One region of the Bradyrhizobium sp. CCGUVB1N3 genome, then DNA from elsewhere that is predicted to be linked to it. Evidence: predicted binding sites of a transcription regulator. Region 1 holds the regulator's gene; each other region holds the start of a gene.
What was found. Region 1 encodes LexA, which represses DNA repair genes until DNA is damaged. Its sites were predicted from a motif close to TGTTCNNNNTGTGTTCNG; they were not measured.
Positions count from the first base shown of each region.

Region 2: NLM33_RS04855 (single-stranded DNA-binding protein) is a predicted target of LexA. The motif match lies at 1,538-1,555, and genes of this name have one in related genera.
Region 3: NLM33_RS26995 (ATP-dependent Clp protease adaptor ClpS) is a predicted target of LexA. The motif match lies at 1,683-1,700, and genes of this name have one in related genera.
Region 4: ruvC (crossover junction endodeoxyribonuclease RuvC) is a predicted target of LexA. The motif match lies at 1,487-1,504, and genes of this name have one in related genera.

Region 1 is NZ_JANADR010000001.1:1,637,305-1,641,674, forward strand. It holds gene NLM33_RS07745 (hypothetical protein) at 1-57, opposite strand, end outside; gene glp (gephyrin-like molybdotransferase Glp) at 284-1,495, shown strand; gene lexA (transcriptional repressor LexA) at 1,671-2,369, shown strand; gene NLM33_RS07760 (hypothetical protein) at 2,538-2,744, shown strand; gene NLM33_RS07765 (hypothetical protein) at 2,957-3,394, shown strand; gene NLM33_RS07770 (ComEC/Rec2 family competence protein) at 3,403-4,370, opposite strand, start outside.
Region 2 is NZ_JANADR010000001.1:1,032,088-1,036,457, forward strand. It holds gene NLM33_RS04845 (outer membrane protein) at 1-241, opposite strand, end outside; gene NLM33_RS04850 (outer membrane protein) at 479-1,261, opposite strand; gene NLM33_RS04855 (single-stranded DNA-binding protein) at 1,712-2,203, shown strand; gene NLM33_RS04860 (DUF2306 domain-containing protein) at 2,397-2,795, shown strand; gene gyrA (DNA gyrase subunit A) at 2,964-4,370, shown strand, end outside.
Region 3 is NZ_JANADR010000001.1:5,652,690-5,657,059, reverse strand. It holds gene NLM33_RS26995 (ATP-dependent Clp protease adaptor ClpS) at 1-1,650, opposite strand, end outside; gene NLM33_RS26990 (DHA2 family efflux MFS transporter permease subunit) at 1,758-3,377, opposite strand; gene NLM33_RS26985 (HlyD family secretion protein) at 3,319-4,370, opposite strand, start outside.
Region 4 is NZ_JANADR010000001.1:5,406,848-5,411,217, reverse strand. It holds gene NLM33_RS25820 (methyl-accepting chemotaxis protein) at 1-360, opposite strand, end outside; gene NLM33_RS25815 (YebC/PmpR family DNA-binding transcriptional regulator) at 571-1,317, shown strand; gene ruvC (crossover junction endodeoxyribonuclease RuvC) at 1,535-2,062, shown strand; gene ruvA (Holliday junction branch migration protein RuvA) at 2,059-2,676, shown strand; gene NLM33_RS25800 (cytidine deaminase) at 2,723-3,142, shown strand; gene ruvB (Holliday junction branch migration DNA helicase RuvB) at 3,139-4,188, shown strand.

The DNA.
Region 1 (4,370 bases):
ATCGCCGCGCAGCTTCTCGAGCGCCTTCTCGACCGACAGCTTTGAAGTCTCTGCCATCAGCGTTCTCCCGGACGTCTCCTGACGCGCCTGCGTGCGGTGGCGCGCAGCAACTCTGAGCCGGAAGCAGGACGGCGCGATATTGTCCCAATGGGCATCCCGGCGGCCTTCTCCGCGAGAGATAATTCATCTCCACCTTCGCAATCCCCCTTTTGCCACGACGCCTGCTCTCGGCTAGAACGCAACGCAACTCTCTCGTTCGATTTGCCCAGCAGGAGTTCAGCCCGTGGCCCTGATGCCGGTTTCCGACGCGCTCGCTGCGGTGCTCGCGGGCGTCGAGCCCGTGGCGGACGAGATGGTCGCGCTGGATGCAGCCTACCATCGCGTGCTGGCCCGCGATGTCGCGGCGCGGCGGACGCAGCCGCCACAGGCAATGTCGGCCATGGATGGCTATGCGGTGCGTGCGGCCGATGCGGCGAAGGTGGGCGCAGAGCTCACCGTGATCGGCGAGGTCGCGGCCGGGCGGCCGTTTGCGGGAACGGTCGGCGCGGGAGAGGCAGTGCGGATCTTCACGGGCGGCGTGGTGCCCGATGGCGCGGATGCGGTGGTGATCCAGGAGGACACGGTCGCTGACGGCAAGCACGTCGCGATCAAGGAGGCCGCGATTGCCGGACGGCACATCCGCCCCGCCGGCGTCGATTTCCGCGAGGGCGACGTGCTCCTGAGGAAGGGAAGCAGGCTCACCGAACGCGACTTGTCGCTTGCCGCCGGCATGAACCATCCGGAGCTTGCCGTCCGCCGCCGGCCCAGGGTCGCGATTCTCGCGACGGGCGATGAGCTCGTCATGCCCGGCTCCACGCCCGGCATGGGCCAGATCGTCTTTTCCAACGGCTACGCCCTGCATGCGCTGGCGCGGGCCGAGGGCGCCGAAACGGTCGATCTCGGCATTGCCGCCGATACCGTTGCGGCGACCACCGCCGGCATCCGCCGGGCCCGCGAAAGCGGTGCCGACATCCTGATCACGACCGGCGGAGCCTCGGTCGGCGACCACGATCTGGTCCGGCCGGCGCTCCAGGCCGAAGGCTTCGAAATGGCGTTCTGGAAGATCGCGATGCGGCCCGGCAAGCCGATGATGCACGGCCGTCTCGGCGCGATGCGGGTGATCGGCCTGCCCGGCAATCCGGTCTCGTCCTATGTCTGCGGCTTCCTGTTCATGGTGCCGTTGATTCGCGCGCTTGCTGGCCGCTCGCGCGTTCATCACCGTCGCGAGCGCGCCGTGCTCGGGCGCGACGTCGGGCCCAACGACGTCCGCGAGGACTATCTGCGCGCCCGGCTCGAGGAGCGCGAGGACGGCACGCTCGTCGCCGTTCCCGTCAACCACCAGGACTCCTCGCTGCTTGCGAATCTTGCTGCCGCACAGGCACTTCTCGTGCGCGCGCCGTTTGCGCCGAAGGCGGACGCAGGCACGCCTTGCGAGGTGTTGCGGCTACCCTTGTAAGTGCGATCTGATTCGCGCGTGGCGCGAACTTCGCCGCGTTCACCAAAAATTAAGTGGTTGCGGAACACATATCGAACATATAGTGTCCGTTCATGATTTGTTTCGAGCATCTAGCGGCTTCTGCTGAATCTGACGTCTCGGAATCGAACGACATCAACCGGGGGATTTGGTCGAGATGTTAACGCGCAAACAATACGAGCTTCTGCGGTTCATCAGTGAGCGCCTCAAGGAAAGCGGCGTGCCGCCCTCCTTCGACGAGATGAAGGACGCGCTCGATCTGCGCTCGAAGTCGGGCATCCACCGCCTGATCACCGCGCTGGAAGAGCGCGGCTTCATCCGCCGCCTGCCCAACCGCGCGCGCGCCATCGAGGTCATCAAGCTGCCCGAGCTTCAGGCCGCAGGCGCAGGCCGCCGCGGCTTCACGCCCAGCGTCATCGAAGGCAATCTCGGCAAGGTGCGGGGCGCAAGCGCTCCGGTTGATGACGGCGAGCGTCCGGTCGCCGTGCCCGTGATGGGACGGATCGCGGCCGGCACGCCAATCGAGGCATTGCAGACCCGCAGCCACACCATCAGCGTGCCTCCGGACATGCTCGGCTCCGGCGAGCACTACGCGCTCGAGGTGCGCGGCGATTCGATGGTCGACGCCGGCATCCTGGATGGCGACATGGCGCTGATCCAGCGCAACGAGACCGCTGATACCGGCGATATCGTGGTGGCGCTGATCGACGACGAGGAAGCGACGCTCAAGCGCTTCCGCCGGCGCGGTGCGTCGATCGCGCTGGAGCCCGCCAACACCGCCTATGAGGTGCGCATCCTGCCGCCGAACCGGGTGAAGATTCAGGGCAAGCTGATCGGGCTGTACCGGAAGTACTGATGGCCCGGCAGATCGCCGGCTATCGCGCAGCAACACGGGCGGACGGATTGTCCGCTCCGGCGGGATAGTGTTTTCACTTCGGGTGCGATTATCCCCACACCTGCGCGGAGCTAGATCCTCAAGCATCGCAGGCGCGAGAGCGCTGTGCACGATGCAGAGGAAAAACCCATGCGACAGATGATTTTGAGCGTGATCACGGCGGCCTTGATCGCGGGATCGGCATCCGCAAGCGACGCAGCGCAACACCACCATCCCGTTCGCAAGACGGAGCAGGTAGCGACCAGTGCGCCATTCCGCAATGCCAACAATGCGATCGCACCTGCGGCGCAGGCGAGCTGGCCCTATTCGGGGTACTCGGCTCCCGCCGGCCGCTGATGAAAGCTCGCGTGAGTGAATGGTGTGAACCAAGATAGAGTCACGGCGGGAGGCTTTGTTCCTCGTTAGCCGGGAAAGATAAAGTGATCGGGCAACGCGCAGACGAGCCGCAGATTTGCCCACAAACGCGATACACTCGGAGGCTTCCACTCTGATAGAGGCCTGCGCCTCCGGGGGGCGCGGACCTGCTATCTCGCATGAGGAGCACTCCGATGTGTGACTACAGCCTGCATGCCGTTGCGACCCGCCCCGCTCAAGTCGGCGAGACGATCGTCACGACAACCTTCCGCGGCACCTCGACGCGTGGATTTGCGTCGGAGCGTGATCTCTCGGTTGCCGTCTGCCTTCTGCCCGGCACCGAGCTCGCCTTCGCCGACAACGTCCGCTACGACAATCGCTGGATCTGGACGCGCACCGTCAACTCGCGCGTCGGCAAGTTCGGCAAGGTCGATCCGCACATTCCCGATCGTCATCATGATGCGATCGAATTCCCCGACGGCAACTACGTGCTGGTGACGCAGCTCGTCGAAGGCCAGCGTGCCACGGTTCTGCAACTGCCGGTAACGCAGCCGCTCGGCGAGAAGATAGAGCAGCCCGCCGTCGAGCAGCACACGACCCAAACGCCCACGACACGCCTGCCGATCGGCTGACGCGTCTTCTAGTCCTCGGCCTGCAGGTCGGCCTCCGACGGCGTAGCGTCTTTGCTGCGTGGAGTAGCCGGCCGCGGTGCGAGGCTGAGCTCGAAATCGCTATCGCCGGCCCCAGCCGGCGACCAGGGGCGGTTTGCGCCTCTTGCTTTCACCGTTTGCAGCGTGAAACCGTCGCCACTGCGCGACAGCACGAGCGCGCCTTGCGTCTTCAGACGCTCGCGATCCACGACCATCGCCGCGCAATCGGTTGCTGCCGGCTTCGCCGTCACCACCAACGCGGCACGGCTGCAATCATCGGCCAGCGCATCGACGCGCAGCGACAGCGCGACAAGACGACCATCGGCGAGCGGCGTCACGCAACCGCCCTCGTCGCATGAGACGCCGTCGGCGAGCGAGGTATCGGTCGCGCTGCGCGAATCGGCATCGGCTGCAAGCCACTCCTTGAGAAGAAAATTGTCCTTGCCGGTTCGGATCAGGTGCAGTTGGCCATCCTTGCCTCGCACCGCGACGCTGCGGCCGTCGCCTGCGATCAGGATGTCGGGCTGGCGCACGTGCAGCGCCCAGCCAATCGCGAGCGCCAGCACGACGGCGCCCGCCCAGCGCAGCGGCGTGCGCAACAAGCCCATCAGAACGAGGCCGACGCTGGCGGCAATCAGCGGACCGGTCCCGAAGGCGGTGATGCGGCCGACGGCGCCCGGTAACGCCGCGACCCAGCGTGTCACAACGACCATCCAGTCGATGCCGATCCCCATCAGCCACCAGAACACGCCATCGAGCCCGAACGGCGCTGCGATCAGCCCCAAAAGTCCGGCGGGCATCACCAGCGCCGAGACCACCGGCATCGCCGCGAGATTGGCGAGTACGCCGTAGGGCGTGACGCGGTGGAAATGGAAGGCGGCATAGGGCGTGGTCGCGAGCCCCGCGATCAGCGAGGCCATCAGCAGCATGACGAGCTCGCGGCCACCCCAGAGCGCGA
Region 2 (4,370 bases), 610 kb from region 1:
TGGCCTGCCAGTTGTAGCCAACGGTGCCGCCGGCGAAACCGCCCTTCATCTTCGGGTCAGTGGAGGTGTTTTCCCAAGCGTAGCCGCCGAAACCACCGAGGTAGAAGCCGGTCCAGTTATAGACCGCCGCTGCGGCCACCGGGGCCTTGGTGTAGGGGCGGGCCGCCAGATCGGCGGCCATGGCCGGGGCGAACGCGCTGAGTGCGAACAAGCTGGCCGAAGCCAACAAAACCTTCTTCATCTTCTTTAATCCCAGTCCCAGTTTCTGTTTTTGCCTTCCGTGCGCAGGAAGGACATCGGACGCACAGGTCCAACTGATGCCGTGCTTACACCAGTGAAGCCGCAAGTTGTGTGCCCGAGATACCACACCACAGGGAAAAAGCGTGAGGATGGCTGACCTATTCACGCCGGCTGGATCCACGCAGCAAAAAGGCCGGCGCAAGGCCGGCCTTTTCGACAGGAAGAGTTTTGGCGAAGATCAGTACTTCGCGATCAGCGGGCCGCCCCAGCGATAGTTCAGGCGGACAAGGCCCATATCGACGTTCTGGCTGATTCGGTCGGCGCCGAATGTCAGGCCGCCGGGCGTCGTGAAGCCAATGGTGCGGTTGCCCAGGAAGATGTGGTCGTACTCGACACCAACCGACCAGTTCGGCGCAAAGCCGAATTCCAGGCCGGCCCCCACCGTGCCACCCCAACGGGTTTCGCTGGCCGAACCGAGCAGGGTGCCGGCACCGACGATGCCGGGCGCGACAAAAACGTCGTACTTGTCGCCGACGACCGCGCCGCCGCCCTTCACGTAGAAGAGCACGTTGTTCCAGGCGTAGCCGACCTGGCCGGTGATCAGGCCGAAGGCATCGATGCGCGAGCGGTTGCGGTCCGTCGGGAAGGCGAGGCTGACGTTATCTCCCCTGAAATCGGCCCAGTTGCCCTGGCCTTCGACGCCGAACACCCACTGGCCGGACTGCCAGCGATAGCCGATCTGGCCGCCGATCGTGCCGCCGGTCGCATTGTGGCAGCCTTCACCCACAAGACTGCCCACAACACCAGTCACCGCGCCGGTGCTGTCCAGGAAGTCCCAGCATTTGTGGGTCGAGCCACCGCCGCCGTTGATGCCGATGTAGAAGCCGCTCCAATCGTAGATTGCGGCGACCATCGGGGGCGGGGCCTTCACGTATGGACGCGCTGCCATATCTGCCGCGCTCGCCGGAGCCGACAGGCTCAACGCAACCGCACCAACTGCACCCACCAAAATCTTCTTCATTATTCAGTCCCTCCGGCTGTGCCGCTTCTTTCTTTAGTCCCCGAAGCGGTCAATCAGGCGCGACGCCCAATGAATTGATGTTGCGCCGAGCCTAGTCTGATTTGGGGGTAGAGTCCGTCTCCAAAAGGCAACAGTCGCGAGTGAAGTGAGCGGTTCCTAAGTTAATGAATGTTAAGCGGTATTCCCGTCCGCGGGAACCCGAAAAAGTTCCATGCGGTTCCGATGATTTCCTGGACATGCAACCCCATGTTGCGGGCGTATCCCGTCACCGCCCTGTGGAACAAAGCTGGAACACTGCCGCGCCCGGTGCTATATGTGGGGATAACCTGCGGGACCGCGGGCTCGGTAACGTGCGCGAGCGTATAGGGTCCCTCAGCAGGCGGCAGCGAGCGGTTTTGGCACGGCTCCGGCTTTTTCGAACAATTTGGCAGTTTGGAGTGGAGAGCGGCAATGGCGGGAAGCGTCAACAAGGTCATTCTGGTCGGAAATCTCGGCAAGGATCCGGAGATCCGCCGCACCCAGGACGGGCGGCCGATTGCCAATCTGAGTGTTGCGACGTCGGAGACCTGGCGGGACAAGGCGACCGGCGAGCGCAAGGAAAAGACCGAGTGGCATCGCGTCGTGATCTTCAATGAAGGGCTCTGCAAGGTCGCCGAACAGTACCTGAAGAAGGGCGCCAAGATTTACGTCGAGGGTGCGCTCCAGACTCGCAAATGGACCGACCAGAGCGGTGTCGAAAAGTACTCGACCGAGGTCGTGCTTCAGGGCTTCAACTCAACCCTCACCATGCTCGACGGCCGCGGTGGCGGGGGAGGCGGCAGCTTCGGCGAGGAGCCGGGCGGCGATTTCGGCTCCAGCAGCCCGGTGAGCAGCGCGCCGCGCCGCGCGGTCGCCACGGGCGGTGGCCGCAACAGCGACATGGACGACGACATCCCGTTCTGACGTCGCGCCGCTTCGCGCGGAACGACAGCATTTCCGATCAACCGACTGGCGGAGCTCGCATCTTGCGCGTTCGCCTCATGTTGGGTCTCAAGGGATTGGACGCCCGGCGATGTGAATGGTATTAAGTTAATGTTAATGCTACTTACATCGCTTGCGCCTGATACTCGGGCGCCATCATTGGGACGCGTCAGCCATGACCCTCGCGCCGCTGCTCGACGCAGCTCCAGCCATCCCGCTCCACGCCTTTGCGGCGATGACTGCCTTCGTGCTCGGCGTCGTCCAGTTCGCGGCCCCCAAGGGCACGCTGCCGCACCAGACCGTCGGCTGGATCTGGGTGGCGCTGATGGCCCTCGTGGCTGCGTCGTCGTTCTGGATCCACCAGATCCGGCTGGTGGGGCCGTTCGGTCCGATTCATCTGCTCTCGATCTTCACGCTCGTGATGTTGCCGCTCGCGGTGTGGCGGGCGCACACCCATCGCATCGCCGCTCACCGGTGGTCGATGATCTTCCTGTTCACCGGCGCGCTGGTGATCGCGGGGCTGTTCACGCTGCTGCCGGGACGCATCATGCATCACGTGATTTTCGGCTCGTAGGGCGGGGTTCCATCCGGCCTGTTCCCGCCGCCCGGAAAGGGTCTTCGCAGGGCCCGTAAGTTATTGGAAAAATGAGCGGAAAAAGCGCTTCCCATGGGCTTGCCAGGGTGGTTATCAGACCCTCGATGCGCTATATGATTCCCAGATAAAAACTCACCGGATTCCCCCTTGGCCGACGACGACAACAAGAAGCCCGGCGACGAGCCGGAGCGCTCGGATATTCGCCCCGTCTCCATCTTCGAGGAGATGAAGAAGTCGTATCTCGACTACGCCATGAGCGTGATCGTGGCGCGTGCTCTACCCGATGCCCGCGACGGTCTGAAGCCGGTGCATCGCCGCATCCTGTACTCGATGAACGAGCAGGGGCACACGCCGGACAAGAAGTACGTCAAATCCGCCCGCGTGGTCGGCGACGTCATCGGTAAGTATCACCCGCACGGCGACCAGTCGATCTATGACGCCATGGTCCGCATGGCGCAGGACTTCTCGATGCGCGTGCCGCTTATCGACGGCCAGGGCAATTTCGGCTCGGTCGACGGCGATCCTCCGGCCGCCTATCGTTATACCGAAGCACGCCTGACCAAAGCGGCGCTGGCTCTGCTGGCCGACATCGACAAAGATACCGTCGATTTCCAGCCGAACTACGACAACAACGAGACTGAGCCGTCGGTTCTTCCGGCCAAGTTCCCGAACCTTCTCGTCAACGGCGCCGGCGGCATCGCCGTCGGCATGGCGACCAACATCCCGCCGCACAATCTCGGCGAGGTCATCGACGCCTGCGTCGCGTTGATCGACAATCCCGCGCTGACCATCGACGAACTCATCAACATCGTGCCGGGGCCGGATTTTCCGACCGGCGGCGTGATCCTCGGGCGCCAGGGTATCCGCAGCGCCTACCACCTTGGCCGCGGCTCGATCGTGATGCGCGGCAAGGTCGAATTCGAGACCATCCGCAAGGATCGCGAGGCGATCATTGTCACCGAGATTCCATATCAGGTGAACAAGGCGACGATGGTCGAGCGCATCGCCGAGCTGGTCAAGGAAAAGAAGATCGAAGGCATCGGCGACCTGCGCGATGAATCGGACCGCGATGGCTACCGCGTCGTCATCGAATTGAAGCGGGACGCCGTGCCGGATGTGGTGCTGAACCAGCTGTACAGATTCACGCCGCTGCAGACGAGCTTCGGCGTCAACATGGTGGCGCTCGACAGCGGCCGTCCACGGATCATGCATCTGAAGGACCTGCTGGCCATCTTCGTCGACTTCCGTGAGCGGGTCGTCACGCGCCGCACCAAGTACCTGCTCGCCAAGGCGCGCGATCGCGCCCATATCCTGGTCGGTCTGGCGATTGCGGTCGCCAATATCGACGAGATGATCCGCGTCATCCGGACCTCGCCCGACCCGACCACCGCGCGCGACACCCTGATGTCGCGCGACTGGCCGGCCCGGGACGTCGAGGACATGCTGACGCTGATCGACGATCCGCGCCACCGCATCAGCGAGGACGGCACGATCCGGCTGTCGATGGAACAGGCGAGGGCCATTCTCGACCTGCGCCTTCAGCGCCTCACCGCG
Region 3 (4,370 bases), 4.0 Mb from region 1:
GAGCGCCTCATTGATATCGGCGGAGATGACGGAATTGCCGCCGTCGCGCGCGAGACTCGCCTGCGCTAGCCGCCGCATCAATTCCTTGATGAAGGCACAGCTCGTGCCCTCGCTGCGCCGCGCCGCCTCGGTGACGATGGCGTCATCGAGCGGCAGCCCCTTGCCGTAGAGCCGAACCAGCTTGCTGCGGCCGATTTCGTCGGGGAGAGGCACTTCGATCGCCTGGTCGATGCGGCCGGGCCGGCCGGCGAGCGCACCTTCGAGGTCCTCCGGCCGGTTGGTGGTCAGGACGAACAGGATGTCCGCGTCCTCCTTCAGCCCGTCCATCTCGTTGAGCAATTTGTTCAGGAGGGATTCCTCGCACGGTCCCATCTCATCGCGGTCGCGGGCGATGAGATCGACATCCTCGATCACCACCATCGAGGGCTGGAGAAGCCGCGCCAGGCTCATATAGGCGCCGAGAAGGCCCATCTGCTCGGCGGTGATGATCAGGGTCGTATGCCCGGGCAAGTGCGTCGCGAGATAGCGGATCGTGTGCGTCTTGCCGGTGCCGGGGGGGCCGTACAGCAAAATGCCCTTGCGCGTCGACTGGCCGAGCCGGCGCAATTGATCGCGGGTGCCGACGAATCTCAGGACGTTGCGATCAAGCAGCCGCAAGGTCTGCTCCGGCAGGATCACCTCGTCGCGTGCCACCGGCGGCAGGCGATGCACGGTGATGCCGCGCGAGCGGCCGCGATAATCGCTGTCGGCGTCGAGCGAGAGGATCTTGCCACGATAGGTGCGTGCGGCCTGCACGGCCTGCTCCAGCTCGCCGAAGCATCGCTGGACGAGGGCCGCGCCCGCGGCACCCGAGGGCACGGCGATTTCGATCCGGATTCCGCTCTCACGGCTGTATTCGCGATGCGCGCAGAGCAGCACCGCGTAGCGGAGATCGCCCTGCGTGCAAAGCCACAGCCCGTTGTCGAGGCACTTGACCGGATTCTTCTCGCCAATGTCGAGATCGAAATACTGGAGCGGCGCAATCGCCTGCGCATGGCGACCGTCGCGCAGAAGCCGTGCTATCGACAGCGTCTCGTAGCGTTGCTCGTCGTTGATGCCGAACAGCCGGATCGCGGAGGCGAACAGCCGATCGACGGCCGCCTGGATGTCTGCGCGCATGTGTCCCGGAAACTGGCGGACCGTGGTCACGAGCTTGCTGCGTGGAACGCCGGCGAATTGCCGGTCCAGTACCTCGCAGGCATATTCGAACTCCTCTTCTTCCGGCTCATTGCCGGGGTTGCCTGCCGCTCGCATGCATTCGTTGCACAGCCAGATCGTACGGCTCCCGAGTCGCACGTCGGTCTGCGCCTCGGGCTTGCCGCAAAGCTCGCAAGTCGTCTTGACCGGCTCGAGCGTGATCCGCAGGCCGTGACCTGCAAATTGAATGTGCTGCAGCGCGGATTTGAGCAGTGCATCGGCGACGGAGCGCGGGTAGGGGCCGCAGCCGGCCTTTTCCTCCTGCTCAATCCGGGTCATCAGCGCGAGCGCTTCACGCTCCGACTTGCCGAAAACCCGGCGCAGCAACTCGATCACAAATTCTTCCGGCGTATCTTCGTCATCATGAAACACGAGCTGGGCCGGCCCGCTTTCGCTGTGCATATCACTCATCATGAAATTAACTCGTGTTACAACTTATGCTTGAATGGAACAAAGAAAGAACACAAAAAGTGGCGGCCGTCAAGCGTGACGGCCGCTCAAAAAAACAGGATGGTCGAAGCCTAATGCGCCGGCCCGCCCGCTGCCTTGACCTGTCGCGTCAGCAGCACGGCGATCGCGGCCACCACCAGCACCACGCCGATCACGGCGAATGTGTCGGAAAAGCCCATCACCAGCGCCTGGCGTTTCACCAGCTTGCCGAGCGCGATGATGGCCTGCTCGTGTGCGGCGTTCGGGTCCGGCACGCCATGTGCGGTGAAATAGTTCGTGAGCTGCGCGATGCGTCCGCGGACCTCTTCGCGACCGAGTGTGACCGACTGCCCGATGACGTTGGAGTGGAACTGCTCGCGCTTGGTGACGATGGTCGCGAGCACCGCGGTGCCGATCGCGCCGCCGAGGTTGCGCATCATGTTGGAGATGCCGGAGGCGGCGGCCGCGTCTTGCGGCGCGACGCTGCCGAGGCTGAGCGCGGAGAGCGGCGCCAGCGTCAGCGCCTGGCCGACAGCCCGCACGACGTTGGGCGCGAGGAACTGATCGCCCGCATAATCGAGCGACATCATGATGTTCATGAAGGAGCTCGTGGCGAACAGCAGCAGGCCGACGGTCGCGATATAGCGAGCGTCGAAGCGCTGCATCAGCTTCGGCACCAGCGGAATCAGCAGAAGCTGCGGCAGGCCGGTCCAGGCCAGCACGTTGCCGATCTGCTCGGCATTGTAGCCCTGCACCTGGCCGAGATAGGCGGGCAGCAGATAGACCGAGCCGAACAGGGCGAAGCCGAGGAATACCGAGGCGATCGTGCCGACGCCGAAATTCCATTGCGTCAGCAGCCGCAGGCGCAGAAGCGGCTTTTCCACGACCAGCTCATTGTAGATGAACAGTGCGAGGCTGACGGCCGCGACAATGGCAAGTCGCACGATGAAGGGCGAGCCGAACCAGTCGTCCTTGTTGCCTTCCTCGAGCACGGCCTGGAGCGAGGCGAGGCCGACCGCCATGGTGGCGATGCCGAACCAGTCGCCTTCGCGCAGCAGGCCTAGCTGAAGCGGCTGGCGCTCCAGCGTGAAGAACAGCGTCGTCACCATGACCGCGGTCGGCACGACGTTGACGAAGAAGATGGTCTGCCAGCCGTAATTCTCGGTGAGATAGCCGCCGATGGTCGGGCCGATCGCGGGCGCGAAGGTCACCGCGAGCGAGAACATCGCAAGCCCAATCGGTTGCTGACCTTTCGGCAGCCTGGTGAAGACGAGCGTGAAGGCCATCGGGATCAGCACGCCGCCGAAGAAGCCCTGCAAGCCGCGCATCGCGATCATCGAGGGCAGGTCGTGGGTGAAGGCGCATGCGACGGAGAATGCCGCAAACAGCGTCGCAAAGCTCAGGATGATGTTACGGAACGAGAACACGCGCGACAAATAGTCGGTGAGCGGGATCACGATGATCTCGCCGATCAGATAGGACGTCGAGATCCAGGAGCCGTTGTCGACGCCGGTGCCGATGCCGCCCTCGATATTGAGCAGCGAGGCGTTGGTGATCTGGATGTTCAGGATCGCCATGAAGGCGCCGATCATCGCCGCGAAGACGGCGATCCAGATCGTGGCGCTGGCGCGGTTCGGATCGGCGACGACGCGATCAGGCGTCGCGGCCGGAATCGAGCGTGCGGGCGCGGGGATTGTGAGGCTGTTGGACATGGCGCGACCCTCCGGAGGTCTGGTTTGCCTTGGTCTGATTTGCCTTGGGTGCAGTCACTGCCAGCGCGGCAGGCGCGCTGGAGCGCGTCGCAATCGTCGGGATCACGGACATGCCCGGACGCAGCGCGATCGACGGCGCGTTCTCGGCATCCAGCGCGATCCTGACGGGGATGCGCTGCACCACCTTGGTGAAATTGCCGGTGGCGTTGTCGGGCGGCAGCAGCGCGAACTCCTGACCGCTTGCGGGTGCGATCGAATCGACATGGCCGTGCACGACCTGGCCCGGGAACATGTCGACCTCGATGTCGACTGTCTGGCCGGCATGCACGTGGGTGAGCTGGGTCTCCTTGAAGTTGGCGACCACATAGGCGCCGTCGGTCGGTACGATCGACATCAACTGCGTGCCGGCCTGCACGAACTGGCCGAGGCGAAGGGTGCGGTTGCCGACCACGCCGTCGATCGGGGAGACGACCGTGGTGTAGCCAAGATTGAGCTCGGCCTGGCGCTGCACGGCCTCCGCGCGGGCGAGAGCGGCCCTGGCCTGCACAATCTCGGCTTTCAACAGATCGACCTGCTTGAGGGCCGAGGTGAGATTGGCGGTGTCACGTTGGATGGCGGCGTTCGCACCGGCATCGCGCGCCTGCGCCTGCTGCGCGTTCTGCACGCTGCCGAAGCCCGTCGCGGCGAGGTCCGTGTAGCGCTTGTTCTCTTGGCTCGCGAAGGTCTTGGTTGCGGTGTCGACGTCGATCGTCGCCTTGGCCGCCGCGATCACCGCCTGCTGAACCTCGAGCTGCGCCTCCTTGCTCGTGATGGTGGCGCTGGCGGCCGCAACGTCGGCGCCGGCCTGATCGAGCGCGACCTTGAAGTCGCGGTCGTCGATCCGGGCCAGCACCTGGCCCGCCTTCACTTGCTCGTTATCGGCGACCGCGACCGCGACGAGGTAGCCGCTGACCTTGGGCGCGATGGTGGTGTTGTCCGCCTTCACATAGGCGT
Region 4 (4,370 bases), 3.8 Mb from region 1:
GCCGGCCTCGCGGACCTGGGCGCCGATGCCCTGCGCCGACTGGGTGAATTTCTCTGCCGCGTTGGCAAAGGTGGTGGCGGTCGATTGCGCGGCGCTGCTGCGTCCCGTGAGCGCGTCGGTGCGCTCGCGGATGGTCGCGAGCGTGTTGGCGGTTGCCTCCGCGCCGCCGGCGACGGATTCGGCGGCGCGCTCGAGCTGGCGGATCATCGCGCCGAGCTCGAGTTCCAGAAGCTCGAGAATTTCCTTGGCCGAATCGCCCTCCGGTGCGGCAACGGGCTCGGCGACGGCTTGGGCCGCCTGCGGGAGAGCTGCGGGCGTGGCCTGTTCCGGCAGACGCTTCCGAAGTAGTCCGAGGGCCATCAGGTCACTCTTGTCGGGAGACGGGATGGGGATATTTTCACATCCCGAAATGAAGTCAGGGTTAACAGGTGCCTGACGGTGAGTGTTTATCCCTACGATAATACCTCCAAGTATGCCCTTTCATTCCGGGGGTGTCGCGGCCTATAAGGCCCGCGCTTTGATCCCTCAGCTTGCCCTGACCTTGGCTGACGATTCCTCAAGAGACCACGCATGGCCGGACATTCCCAATTCAAGAACATCATGCACCGCAAGGGGCGGCAGGATGCGCAGAAATCGAAGCTCTTCGGCAAGCTGGCCCGCGAAATCACCGTCGCGGCCAAGCTCGGCACACCCGATCCCAACATGAACCCGCGCCTGCGCGCGGCCGTGATCGCGGCGCGCCAGGAGAACATGCCGAAGGACAATATCGAGCGCGCGATCAAGAAGGCGCTCGGCAGTGACGGCGAGAACTATGACGAGATCCGCTACGAGGGTTATGGCCCCGGCGGCGTCGCCGTCATCGTCGAGGCGCTGACCGACAACCGCAACCGCGCGGCCTCCGACATCCGCTCTTTCTTCACCAAATCCGGCGGAAATCTCGGCGAAACCGGCTCGGTGTCCTTCATGTTCGATCGCACCGGCATCATCGAATATGACCGCAGCGTCGCTTCCGACGATGCGATGCTCGATGCCGCGATCGAGGCCGGCGCCGATGACGTCATCTCGGGCGAGAACGGCCACGAGATCTACGCCTCGACCGAAAGCTACCGCGATGTGGCCAAGGCGCTCGAGGCGAAGTTCGGCGAGCCGCGCAAGGCCGCGCTGATCTGGAAGCCGCAGAACACGGTCGCCGTCGACGACGAGACCGGCGAGAAGCTGCTCAAGCTGATGGACCTGCTCAACGAGCACGACGACGTCCAGAACGTCTACGCCAACTTCGAGATTTCGGACGCGCTGATGGCGAAGATGGGCGGGTAGGGCGCGCTCTCGTGTCCCGGACGCACCGCTGCGTGAAACGCTGCGGTGCAGGGCCGGGACCCACGGCGGCGCTTCTTGTGCCGGCGGCAACATGGGCCCCGGTTCAGCAGCGCACTGCTGCGCACTGCGCTGCGCCCGGGGCACGAGACCATACTTCCCCGGGGATTTTCGTTCCGTTTCTGTTTCCCCCACAGCAGCCAGCCGCTATCACTGGCCCATGACCGCGCTCCCGATTCGTCATCCCGTCCGCATCCTCGGCATCGACCCCGGCCTGCGCCGCACCGGTTGGGGCGTGATCGAGGCCGACGGCAATCGCCTCGTCTACGTCGCCTGCGGCTCGGTGGAACCGCCGGAGGGCCTGCCGCTGTCGAGCCGGTTGCTCGCGATCCATGAGGGGCTCGCTGCCGTGCTCTCCCACCACAAGCCGATGGAAGCCGCCGTCGAGCAGACCTTCGTCAACAAGGACGGTGTCGCGACCCTGAAGCTCGGCCAAGCCCGCGGCGTCGCCATGCTGGCGCCCGCAATGTTCGGCATTTCGGTGGCCGAATACGCGCCCAACCAGGTCAAGAAGACCGTGGTCGGCGCCGGTCACGCCGACAAGAACCAGATCGCAGTGATGCTGAAGATCCTGCTGCCCAAGGCCGAGCCGCCGTCGGCGGACGCCGCCGACGCCCTCGCCATCGCCATCACCCACGCCCATCACCGCCAAAGCGCCGCCCTGCGGCTGAAGGTGGTGGGCGTATGATCGGCAAGCTCAAGGGCCTGATCGATTCCTACGGCGAGGATTTCGTCATCCTCGACGTCGGCGGCGTCGGCTACCAGGTGCATTGCTCGACGCGCACGCTGCAGCATCTGCCGTCGCCGGGTGAAGCCGCGGTGCTCGCGATCGAGACCTATGTCCGCGAGGACCAGATCAAATTGTTCGGCTTTCGCACCGACCAGGAGCGCGAATGGTTTCGCCTGCTCCAGACCGTGCAGGGCGTCGGCGCCAAGGTCGCGCTCGCAGTGCTCGGTACGCTGCAGCCTTCCGATCTTGCGAATGCGATTGCGCTGCGCGACAAGGCTGCGGTGTCGCGCACGCCGGGCGTCGGCCCCAAGGTCGCCGAGCGCATCGTCACCGAGTTGAAGGACAAGGCACCGGCTTTTGCCAATGTCGACCCGGCAGTGGTGCATCTTGCCGGCACCGTCGACGACCAGCGCGCTCCGCGGCCCGTCGCGGACGCGATCTCCGCGCTGGTCAATCTCGGCTACGGCCAGCCGCAGGCGGCGGCCGCCATCGCCACGGCGTCACGCAATGCCGGCGAGAATGCGGAAACCGCGCAGCTCATTCGCCTGGGTCTGAAAGAATTGTCGAAATAGACTATCCTGCCCGGCCGCTGACTGACGAAGGAACGCATTTTCCGCCATGCTGAGCAACGAAGACAAGGAACTCATCGCCGCCGCGACAGCAGCGATCAGCCAACGTTATCGCAACGACTGGCAGGAGGTGGGGGCGGCGATGCGCACGCGCGACGGCCGCATCGTCACCGGCGTGAACATCGACGCCTATATCGGCCGCATCGCGGTCTGCGCCGAGGCGATCGCGATCGGACGCGCCATCACCGAGACCGGTGACCGCGGCATCGAGACCATCGTCGCCGTGCGCCACCCCAAGCCTGACGAGCCTGGCGATATCGCCGTCGTCTCACCCTGCGGCATCTGCCGCGAGCTGATCCACGATTACGACGCCAAGGCGCGGGTCATCGTTCCCGACAACGGCCGCGAGCCGAAGGTCGTCAGCATCGGCGAGCTGCTGCCGAACAAATACCGGCGAGGCAACGAGTGAACACCCCCTCCCGCATCGTCACCCCCGAGCGCCGTAGCGACGATGTCGGCGATACGGCGCTGCGCCCGCAATCGCTCACCGAATTCGTCGGCCAGCAGCAGGCGCGCAAGAATCTGTCGATCTTCATCGACGCGGCGCGCAAGCGCGGCGAGGCGCTGGATCACGTGCTGTTCGTGGGGCCGCCGGGCCTCGGCAAGACCACGCTGGCGCAGATCGTGGCGCGCGAACTCGGCGTCGGCTTTCGCGCCACAAGCGGCCCCGTGATCGCCAAGGCCGGCGATCTCGCCGCGCTTCTGACCAATCTCGAAGAGCGCGACGTGCTCTTCATCGACGAGATCCATCGCCTGAGCCCAGCCGTGGAAGAGGTGCTGTATCCCGCGATGGAGGATTTCCAGCTCGACCTCATCATCGGCGAGGGGCCGGCGGCACGCTCGGTCAAGATCGAGCTCGCAAAGTTCACCCTGGTCGGCGCGACCACGCGCGCCGGGCTTCTCACCAATCCGCTGCGCGATCGTTTCGGCATTCCGATCCGGCTGAATTTCTACACGGTCGAGGAGCTGGAAGGCATCGTCACCCGCGGCGCGCGCGTGCTCAACGTCGGCATGAGCCCGGACGGCGCCAACGAGATCGCGCGCCGCGCCCGCGGCACGCCGCGTATCGCCGGCCGCCTGCTGCGGCGGGTGCGCGATTTCGCCTCTGCCGCCAACGCCGACACGATCGACCGGACGATCGCCGACCATGCGCTCAGCGCGCTGGAGGTCGATGCCGCGGGCCTGGACGCCATGGACCGGCGCTACCTCTCGACGATCGCGCTGAACTATGGCGGCGGTCCGGTCGGCGTCGAGACCATGGCGGCCGCGCTGTCCGAGCCGCGCGATGCGATCGAGGACATCATCGAGCCCTTTCTGATCCAGTGCGGCTATCTCCAGCGCACCCCGCGCGGCCGTCTCCTCACCACGCACGCCTTCCGCCATCTCGGCCTCGCCGAACCCTCGCGCGATACGGCACAGTTCGGCCTGTTCGGCACGGACGAGAGCGACGACTAGTCTTATTGCGTCACTGGATCCTCATGTGAGGAGCGCGGAACGCGCGTTACCGGACGATGCTGCGCATCGCCGGGTGAACCATGAAGGCCCGGATCTTACCCGCGGCCATCCTTCGAGACGCCCGCTTGCCGCGGGCTCCTCAGGATGAGGAGCAGAATGCTTGTGAATCGAGCAGGACTAAT